4 regions of the Pseudomonas tensinigenes genome follow, and region 2 is predicted to be linked to each of the others. Evidence: predicted binding sites of a transcription regulator. Region 2 holds the regulator's gene; each other region holds the start of a gene.
The links. The regulator FliA, encoded in region 2, starts transcription of late flagellar genes. The targets are predictions, from matches to a motif close to CTAAAGTTTNNNNNNNNNNNGCCGNTAA.
Positions count from the first base shown of each region.

Region 1: a site for FliA is predicted at 933-960, ahead of HU718_RS15835 (methyl-accepting chemotaxis protein). Genes of this name have one in related genera too.
Region 3: a site for FliA is predicted at 1,149-1,176, ahead of HU718_RS01705 (methyl-accepting chemotaxis protein). Genes of this name have one in related genera too.
Region 4: a site for FliA is predicted at 1,252-1,279, ahead of flgM (flagellar biosynthesis anti-sigma factor FlgM). Genes of this name have one in related genera too.

Region 1 covers NZ_CP077089.1:3,610,484-3,612,682, reverse strand. The annotation lists gene HU718_RS15835 (methyl-accepting chemotaxis protein) at 1-805, opposite strand, end outside; gene HU718_RS15830 (undecaprenyl-diphosphate phosphatase) at 1,110-1,940, shown strand; gene HU718_RS15825 (DUF1294 domain-containing protein) at 1,937-2,199, shown strand, end outside.
Region 2 covers NZ_CP077089.1:2,052,114-2,054,312, forward strand. The annotation lists gene fleN (flagellar synthesis regulator FleN) at 1-614, shown strand, start outside; gene fliA (RNA polymerase sigma factor FliA) at 611-1,351, shown strand; gene HU718_RS09050 (chemotaxis response regulator CheY) at 1,518-1,889, shown strand; gene HU718_RS09055 (protein phosphatase CheZ) at 1,908-2,199, shown strand, end outside.
Region 3 covers NZ_CP077089.1:369,675-371,873, forward strand. The annotation lists gene HU718_RS01695 (FecR domain-containing protein) at 1-487, opposite strand, end outside; gene HU718_RS01700 (sigma-70 family RNA polymerase sigma factor) at 487-987, opposite strand; gene HU718_RS01705 (methyl-accepting chemotaxis protein) at 1,292-2,199, shown strand, end outside.
Region 4 covers NZ_CP077089.1:5,204,572-5,206,770, reverse strand. The annotation lists gene HU718_RS23115 (flagellar brake protein) at 1-285, opposite strand, end outside; gene HU718_RS23110 (flagella synthesis protein FlgN) at 374-841, opposite strand; gene flgM (flagellar biosynthesis anti-sigma factor FlgM) at 890-1,216, opposite strand; gene flgA (flagellar basal body P-ring formation chaperone FlgA) at 1,365-2,126, opposite strand.

The DNA of each region.
Region 1 (2,199 bases), 1.6 Mb from region 2:
GATCACCGATCACCCGCCGCAGCTTGGCGGTAAAGGCGTTGAAGTGATGCGCGAGCTCGGTGACTTCATCCTTGCCGTGAGTATCGAGGCTGCGGGTCAGGTCGCTTTCACCGCTGGCGATGTTGGCCATGGCGTTTACGGTTTCCTGCAGCGGACGGACGATGCTGCGTGCGATCAGGATCACCAGCAGCGCCATGATCAGCGCAATCGCCAGGCCGATAACCGAAGCCTTGATCATTTGGCCCTGGAATTCCGCCTGCACATCATCGACATAAACCCCGGAGCCGAGTACCCAGCCCCACGGTTCGAACAGTTTGACGTAGGAGGTCTTGGCTACCGGCTCACTGGCGCCCGGTTTTGGCCAACGATAGTCGACCATGCCGGCGCCTTTGGCCTTGGCGATGGCAACCATTTCGTTGAACACCGCAAAACCGTCCGGATCGCGGATCGCCGAAAGGTTCTGGCCTTCGAGTTTCGGATTGGTCGGGTGCATGACCATCACGGGCGTGAGGTCGTTGATCCAGAAATAATCGCTCTGGTCGTAGCGCAAGCCACGAATCGCCGTCAGCGCCTGTTTCTGCGCGGCCTCTTTAGTCAGTGTGCCGGCGGTTTCGAGGTCGTGGTAATAGGTCAGCAGGCCGCTGGCGGTCTGCACCACGTGTTGGGTTTTCTGGGCTTTGGCATGGTAGAGATCGTCGTGGATCTGCTTGAGCATCAACACGCCCAAGGTCAGCAACATGACCACCGCCACAATCAAGATGAGCCACAAGCGTCGGCTGATCGACACGCTGCGCAAGCTGTTCATAACGCTGTCACTCCGGATTCTTTTTCTTGTAATAAACGACCGCCAGCATCCAACCACGATTTTGTGAGCGGGCATACGCGACCCAAGTCGTATAACGCGGCAGCGCTATTAAGGCTTGTCTGTTAGGATTTCGGCCCCGCGCGTGAAAACCTGAATCCAAATTGATATTTCACGGAATTTTGACCGTTTCGTGTGGATCCTGTGCGCGCGGAATCGGTACAGCCACAACCAGCTACGCTGATCGCAGTGAACGTAAAAAAATACTATCGGGGCATGCCGGCGCGCATCGCTCTTTGGGGGATTGATGGATCTTTGGACGGCCTTGCAGGCACTGATACTAGGAGTTGTAGAAGGGCTGACGGAGTTTTTGCCCATTTCCAGTACCGGACACCAAATCATTGTTGCCGACTTGCTCGAATTCGGCGGCGAACGAGCCATGGCGTTCAATATCATCATCCAGCTCGGCGCGATCCTCGCGGTGGTCTGGGAGTTTCGACGCAAGATCTTCGATGTGGTCATCGGTTTGCCGACGCAGCCGAGCGCACGGCGTTTTACCGCTAACCTGCTGATCGCGTTTCTGCCCGCGGTGGTGCTGGGCGTGATCTTTGCCGACCTGATCCACGAATACCTGTTCAACCCGATTACCGTCGCGGCCGCGCTGGTGGTGGGCGGCATCATCATGTTGTGGGCGGAAAAGCGTCAGCATGAAGTGCATGCCGAAACGGTCGACGAGATCACCTGGAAGGACGCATTGAAGGTCGGCTTCGCCCAGTGTCTGGCGATGATCCCCGGCACCTCGCGTTCCGGCTCGACGATCATTGGCGGTTTGCTGTTCGGCCTGTCGCGCAAGACCGCTACCGAGTTCTCGTTTTTTCTGGCCATGCCGACCATGGTCGGTGCGGCGGTCTACTCGGGCTACAAGTACCGCGACCTGTTTGTGCCAGCGGACTTCCCGGTGTTCGCCATCGGTTTCGTCACCGCATTCATCTTCGCCATGATCGCCGTGCGCGGTTTGCTCAAGTTTATTGCCAGCCACAGTTATGCGGCGTTCGCCTGGTATCGGATCGTGTTTGGTCTGGTGATTCTGGCGACGTGGCAGTTTGGCTGGATCGATTGGGCGGCGGCCAAACCATGAGTGATTCCCGCGCACGCCGCCCCGAAGGACGACCTTCGGGCGGCAACAACATCCAGCATCTGAAGCTGAAACTGCTGGTTCTGCTGATCGTCTGCGCGTTGCCGCTGTTCGGCTCCGTTTCGATGTGGCTGCGCGGGATTTCGCTGGTGCCGCTGGCAGCCTATGGGGTTGTCAGCGTGCTGGCGTTCTTCATGTACTGGGCCGACAAGCGCAAGGCGCGCACCGATGCCTGGCGCACCCCGGAGAACATCCTGCATGC
Region 2 (2,199 bases):
TGCGCGACGTGCTGTTGCAAGGCCCCGGTGGCATCCGCATCGTCCCGGCCGCGTCCGGCACGCAGAGCATGGTGCACCTGAGCCCGGCGCAACACGCCGGTCTGATTCAGGCGTTCAGCGACATCGGCGACAATCTCGACGTATTGGTGATCGACACCGCTGCGGGTATTGGTGACTCGGTAGTCAGTTTTGTACGCGCCGCGCAGGAAGTGTTGCTGGTGGTCTGCGACGAGCCGACGTCCATTACCGACGCCTACGCGCTGATCAAACTGCTCAACCGCGATTACGGCATGAACCGCTTCCGCGTCCTCGCCAACATGGCGCAGAGCCCGCAGGAAGGGCGCAACCTGTTTGCCAAGTTGACCAAGGTCACGGATCGCTTCCTTGACGTCGCTCTACAATACGTCGGCGCCGTGCCTTACGACGAAAGCGTGCGTAAAGCGGTGCAGAAGCAGCGTGCGGTGTACGAAGCCTTTCCGCGTTCCAAGTGCGCACTGGCGTTCAAGGCGATCGCGCAGAAGGTCGACACCTGGCCGCTGCCCGCCAACCCGCGTGGCCACCTTGAGTTTTTCGTCGAGCGCCTCGTGCAGCAAACGGCAGGGCCCGTGCTATGACAGCAAGCGGTATGAACTACTACAAGAAGTCAGCACGTGACGCGCAGTACGAGTTGATCGAGCGTTACGCGCCACTGGTCAAACGCATTGCCTATCACTTGCTGGCACGCTTGCCGGCGAGTGTGCAGGTCGAAGACCTGATCCAGGCCGGGATGATCGGCCTGCTCGAAGTCTCGACCAAATATGACGCCAGCAAAGGCGCCAGTTTCGAAACGTACGCGGGCATACGAATCCGCGGCGCGATGCTCGACGAAGTGCGCAAAGGGGACTGGGCGCCACGCTCGGTTCACCGCAATACCCGGATGGTCAGCGACGCAATTCGCTCAATTGAAGCTAAAACCGGCCGTGATGCTAAAGATCACGAGGTTGCGGCCGAACTCCAATTGAGTCTCGACGATTACTACGGGATTTTGAATGACACCTTGGGCAGTCGCCTGTTCAGTTTCGACGACCTGTTGCAGGACGGCGAACACGAAGGGCTGCACGAGGATGGCGCGAGTGCTCATATGGAGCCGTCACGCGATCTGGAAGATGAACGCTTCCAGGCGGCGCTGGCGGACGCGATTGCCAATTTGCCGGAGCGTGAGCGACTGGTGTTGGCGCTGTACTACGACGAAGAGCTGAACCTCAAGGAGATCGGTGAAGTCCTTGGCGTCAGTGAATCGCGGGTCAGCCAGTTACACAGCCAGTGCGCGGCCCGTTTGCGGGGGCGTTTGGGGGAGTGGCGAGCGCGCTGAAGGCAGTGTGGGGACACTGCGAACGAGGCTGGTGCGGTGATGAACGGCACCGGTCTTGCTCTGTTGTGCTCCAGACAGTCTTCGAGTGCTGCGCCGATTGATTGAAGTGGCGCGTCCAGGTGCTGGGCGCGTTTAAGACTGCTTGGAGGTCGAATTGAACAAAGACATGAAAATCCTCATCGTTGATGACTTCTCAACGATGCGGCGGATCATCAAGAACCTGCTGCGTGATCTTGGGTTCACCAACACCGTCGAGGCTGACGATGGCGTGACTGCCATTCCAGTGCTCAACAGCGGAAGCATCGACTTTCTGGTAACGGACTGGAACATGCCGGGCATGACCGGTATCGACCTGCTGCGCCACGTGCGTGCCGATGAAAAACTCAAGCACCTGCCAGTGCTGATGGTGACTGCAGAAGCCAAGCGCGAGCAGATCATCGAGGCCGCTCAGGCCGGTGTAAACGGCTACGTAGTCAAACCTTTCACGGCTCAGGCGTTGAAAGACAAAATCGAGAAGATTTTCGAACGCATCGGCTGATGAACGCGCGGGGGAGCTATGGAGCATAACGAATCTTCACAGGGCGATTTCGAGTCGACCCTGAAAAAACACGCGGTCGAACTGGTCGAAAGCCTTGAAAAAGGCAGGTTCGGCGACGCTGTGCAACTGATCCATGAGCTCAATCAGACCCGTGACCGTGGCCTGTATCAGGAAGTGGGCAAGCTCACACGTGAACTGCACAGTGCGATCGTCAACTTCCAGATCGACCCGAACATGCCGCAGGCCGAGGAAGTGTCGCAAATCACCGACGCCACCGAACGCCTGGGCTATGTGGTCAAGCTGACGGAAG
Region 3 (2,199 bases), 1.7 Mb from region 2:
TGATCAGGCGCTGTTGCGCCGTGTAATCCAGATCCACCGCGCTGGCAGTGTTCAACTCGATCCGGGTACCGTCCGGCAACTGGAAGCCGCGCCGCTCGCCCGTCGCGGTGGCGTAATCGGCACTCCATTGCTGCCACGCGGCATTGTCCTTGGCCAGCCAGGCGGCGGAACCCATCAGCAATGCGCCAGACAATAGCTTCAACGCCTGTCGCCGGCCCAAACCCTGCGCACTGTTTTCAAGGGTGTTGAACGCCACTTGCGCACCGGGTACTGCGCGCAGGTTGTTGCTCAGTTCGGCTTGCAGCGACTGCACCCGCTGCCAGGCCAATTCATGTTCATGGTGTTCGGCGCGCCACTGTTCACACTGGCGGTTCAGACGCGGATTACCGTGATTGTTGCGCAGTCGCAACAGCCAGTGAATGGCCTGCTTGACCACCTGTTGCTGCGGCTCGGTGCGGCGGCTCAGAGAAAGATTATCCACAGGCATCAGCTTTCGTACCGCAACACATAGCAGTGATACAGCGCATCGGCGACATAACGTTCAACCGAACGTAACGACAGGCCCATCTGTTCGGCGATCTGCTTGTGGGTCAACCCTTCGCACTGCGCCAACAGAAACGCCTGACGCACTTTCGGCTTCAGTCCTTCAAGCATCCGCGCAATGCTCTCCAGCAGTTCGATCACCAGCGCCCGGGCTTCGGCACTCGGTGTGTCGGCTTCGGGTAAATGGGCGATGGTTTCCAGATAGGCGCGTTCGATTTCTTCGCGGCGCCAATGATCGATCACCAGCCCACGCGCAATCGTGCGCAGGAAGGCGCGAGGCGCTTTGAGTTCGAGACGTTCGGTGCGTTGCAGCAGGCGGACGAAGGTGTCCTGAGCCAGATCGGCTGCATCCGCCGCATTGCCCAGCCGTGCACGCAGCCAAGCGTTAAGCCAGCCGTGATGACTACTGTAAAGCGCCTGTACTGCAAACTCAGGTGAGGACATGAACGCGAACGTCACAAATGATAATTACTCGCATTGTCATCAAGGGTTATGAAATTTGCAACTGTCACTCGAGCATTGCCCCTAAAAAACATACCGGCGAACGCTCTGGCACGCCGTTCGGCGGGAATCCTTCAGAAATGCCATCCATTTCCCGCTCAGCCCTAAGATTTCTCCGACACGTGCCGACAGACTGGTGAGACATGCGTGCACCAAAGTAGAGCAGCCTGAAGAACGCTGCCTGCGCTGTACATGGAATGTTGCATCCGGAACGCATCCCCACTTTTCGCATAAGAAGTCCCATGAAATGAATCTCAAGTTCAGCCATAAAATCCTGTTGGCCGCCTCGGGCGTCGTGGTCCTGGCGTTCGCGCTGTTCACCCTCTACAACGATTATCTGCAGCGAAACACCATTCGCCAGAACCTCCAGTCCTCTGTGCAGCAGGCCGGTGATCTGACCGCCAGCAGCGTGCAGAACTGGATGAGCGGGCGGATTCTGGTGCTGGAAAACCTCGCGCAGAACGTTGCCCATCAGGGTAAGGACGCGGACTTCCCGGGTCTGGTCGATCAACCAGCGTTCACTTCGAACTTCCAGTTCACCTACGTCGGTCAGGCCAACGGTGTGTTCACCCAGCGCCCTGACGCGAAGATGCCGGACGGCTATGACCCGCGTCAGCGTCCTTGGTACAAGCAAGCGGTTGTCGCCGACAAAACCATGCTGACGCCGCCGTACATGGCCGCTGTCGGTGGCCTGGTAGTGACCATCGCCATGCCGGTGAAAAAGAACGGCGAGCTGCTCGGTGTGGTCGGTGGTGACCTGAGCCTGGAAACCCTGGTGAAGATCATCAACTCGGTGGACTTCGGTGGCCTCGGCCATGCGTTTCTGGTCAGCGCCGACGGTCAGGTGATCGTCAGCCCGGACAAAGACCAGGTCATGAAAAACCTGAAAGACATCTATCCGAACACCAGCGTACGCATCGAGAAGGGCAACCAGAACGTCGTGCTCAATGGCCAGGAACGCATTCTGTCGTTCACCCCGGTCAGCGACCTGCCGAATGCGCAGTGGTACATCGGTCTGTCGATCGATCGCGACAAGGCCTACGCTGCACTCAGCCAATTCCGCACCTCGGCACTGATCGCCATGTTTGTCGCCGTGGCCGCGATTGCCTTGCTGCTGAGCCTGTTGATCAATGTGTTGATGCGTCCGCTGACCAC
Region 4 (2,199 bases), 3.2 Mb from region 2:
CCAGGCAATGCGCACACCGTCATGAAAACCCTCGACCTTGAACGGCTCGCCGGCCAGCAGAAAGCGTTCGCCATCACGCGGGATCATCTCGTCCAGTGCGATCGAAGCGCTGTCGCGGTCGACTTTGATCAGGTAGCTCTGGAAGCGCTGGCTGCGCTCATGAAAGGTGATGATCAGCGGATCGTGGCTTTCTTGCAGCTGGCGCAGGTTGCTGGAGATTTCCAGTGGCGTGGTGAGCACCTTAGGGGGCTGCGGAGCATCATCCGCGCTGAGGGCGTTGGACACGGTTTATCAATCTCCAGACAAAATATGACGACTAGCCAGCATTTTGCCAGCATGTTCCGCGGGTTGATAGAGCTGGCGCATCAACGGCTCATGCCTGGCTGAGCGGACGCGGTGTGGCGGGTTTGGCAAAAGTACCGCTGGCGTTATACAGCGCCGGCGCTTCACCACCGGTGAGGATCTTCAACTGATTGGCCGTGGCGGCCTGCTGGATCTGGATCGACTGACCATTCTTGAGGTTGGCGGCCTGGCATTGCGCGATCAGATCGGTCAATGCGTCGCCTTGCGTCAACAACTGCTCGCCAATGCTCGACTGGCCAGCCAATTGCTCAAGACCTGTACGATCAGTCGGCAGATTGAGGCTGGCGAGGATTTCGCTGCGTTTGCGGCCATGCTGTTCAAGCAGAATGATCAACGCCTGTTTGTGCGCCAGAATTTCTTCCAGCAGTGGCATGTCGCGACCGTGCAACGCGAGGGATTCGGTTTGCAACAACTCCAGCAATTGTTGAGCTGGAGCAAAGTCGTCGTTGATCAATTGCAATAAATTAGTGTCGTGCATGGCTGGCCTTGGGTTTTAAGCGTCCAAAAGCCTGGCGCAGGCAAAGGCCTAGCGCTGGGCTTCGAAGTTGAGCAGTTTGCTGGCTACACGGTTGCTGTCGACTTTATAGCTGCCATCGGCAATCGCGGCTTTCAACTCGGCCACACGGGCTTTGTCGACAGCAGGTTGATCGCGCAGCTTGTCAGTGACCTTCTGCAACTGTTGAGCCTCATTGCTGAGGTGTACCGATTCCCCGCTTTTTGCGGTACTGGCCTGTTCGGCCGGGGTATTCAGCGGCGCGGAGGTGCCGGTTTCGGCGGTTTCCTTGGCGTTGCTGGTACGTGTACTGCCCGTAAGTGACGAGGAGCTGTTCAAACGGCTGAAATCGATGACCATGATAAAAACCTCTGGGAATTTGGACGCTTGCCATGTTTTCGGCCATCCCCTGGAAAACTTTAGGCACATTTACAATGAGCCTTGCATGCGCCGGCGCTTGTCCTGCTGCGGCACAGTTTAGGGAACAGCCGGGGTCAGCGCCAGTTTTCTACATCGCCACTTCCACTTGGCCCGGCGCGGTGACTTGCGCCTTGATGACCCGTTGCGAGTTGAGGTTTTTTACGCGGATCTGCTCTTTCAAACCGCCATTGGCCAGCGCTTCGCCGGGCATGCGCACGGCGAGCGTGCCGCTGCGGGCGGTGATGACCACTTGATCGCCCTTGCGAATGACTTCCGCCTGTTCCAGATGAACCAGGGTAATGACCTGATCGGCTACCGTTGGTCGGGTCAATTTCTGCCCGATCGCTTCGTCTACCGAGGTCAGAAAGCCTTGGTTGATCGTGCTCACGTCGCGCTCACGCAGAGTCACGTCCTGTGGTTCGATAATCCCGGCACGTTTCAGCGGTCGGGTGGTTGTCACAATCTCGCGAAACAGGCGGACTTGAGCGGGCACGAACACAGTCCAGGGCGAGGCGCCTTCGCAGCGAACCTTCACGGTAACCCGGCCCAGCGGACGTGCCGGACTCTCCAAAGTAGCTGTCAATTCCTTGTCGCACATAGGCATGCGCATACGCGGGTCGAGCTGGTTGACTTCGATTTCGTAGCGGCCTTCCGTTTGACTGGTAGCCAGATAGTCTTCTACGGTGAACTCAAGAAAGCCCTGAGTGACGCCGATAAGCATGTCAGGCAAGGTAACCGCATCAGCAATGGCAGGGCTGCCAGCGAAAAAGCAGCAAATAGCGCCCGCAGCACAAAGCCCTCTGCGAAGGGGTGATGTCAGGCGTCGAAAAAATGTCGTTTGAGCGTTCATACGAGTTAAAAAGCAAGCGCCGTGCCGTTTAGCAATGAATGTGCGTCGCAACAACACTTGGCGTTGGTGTAGG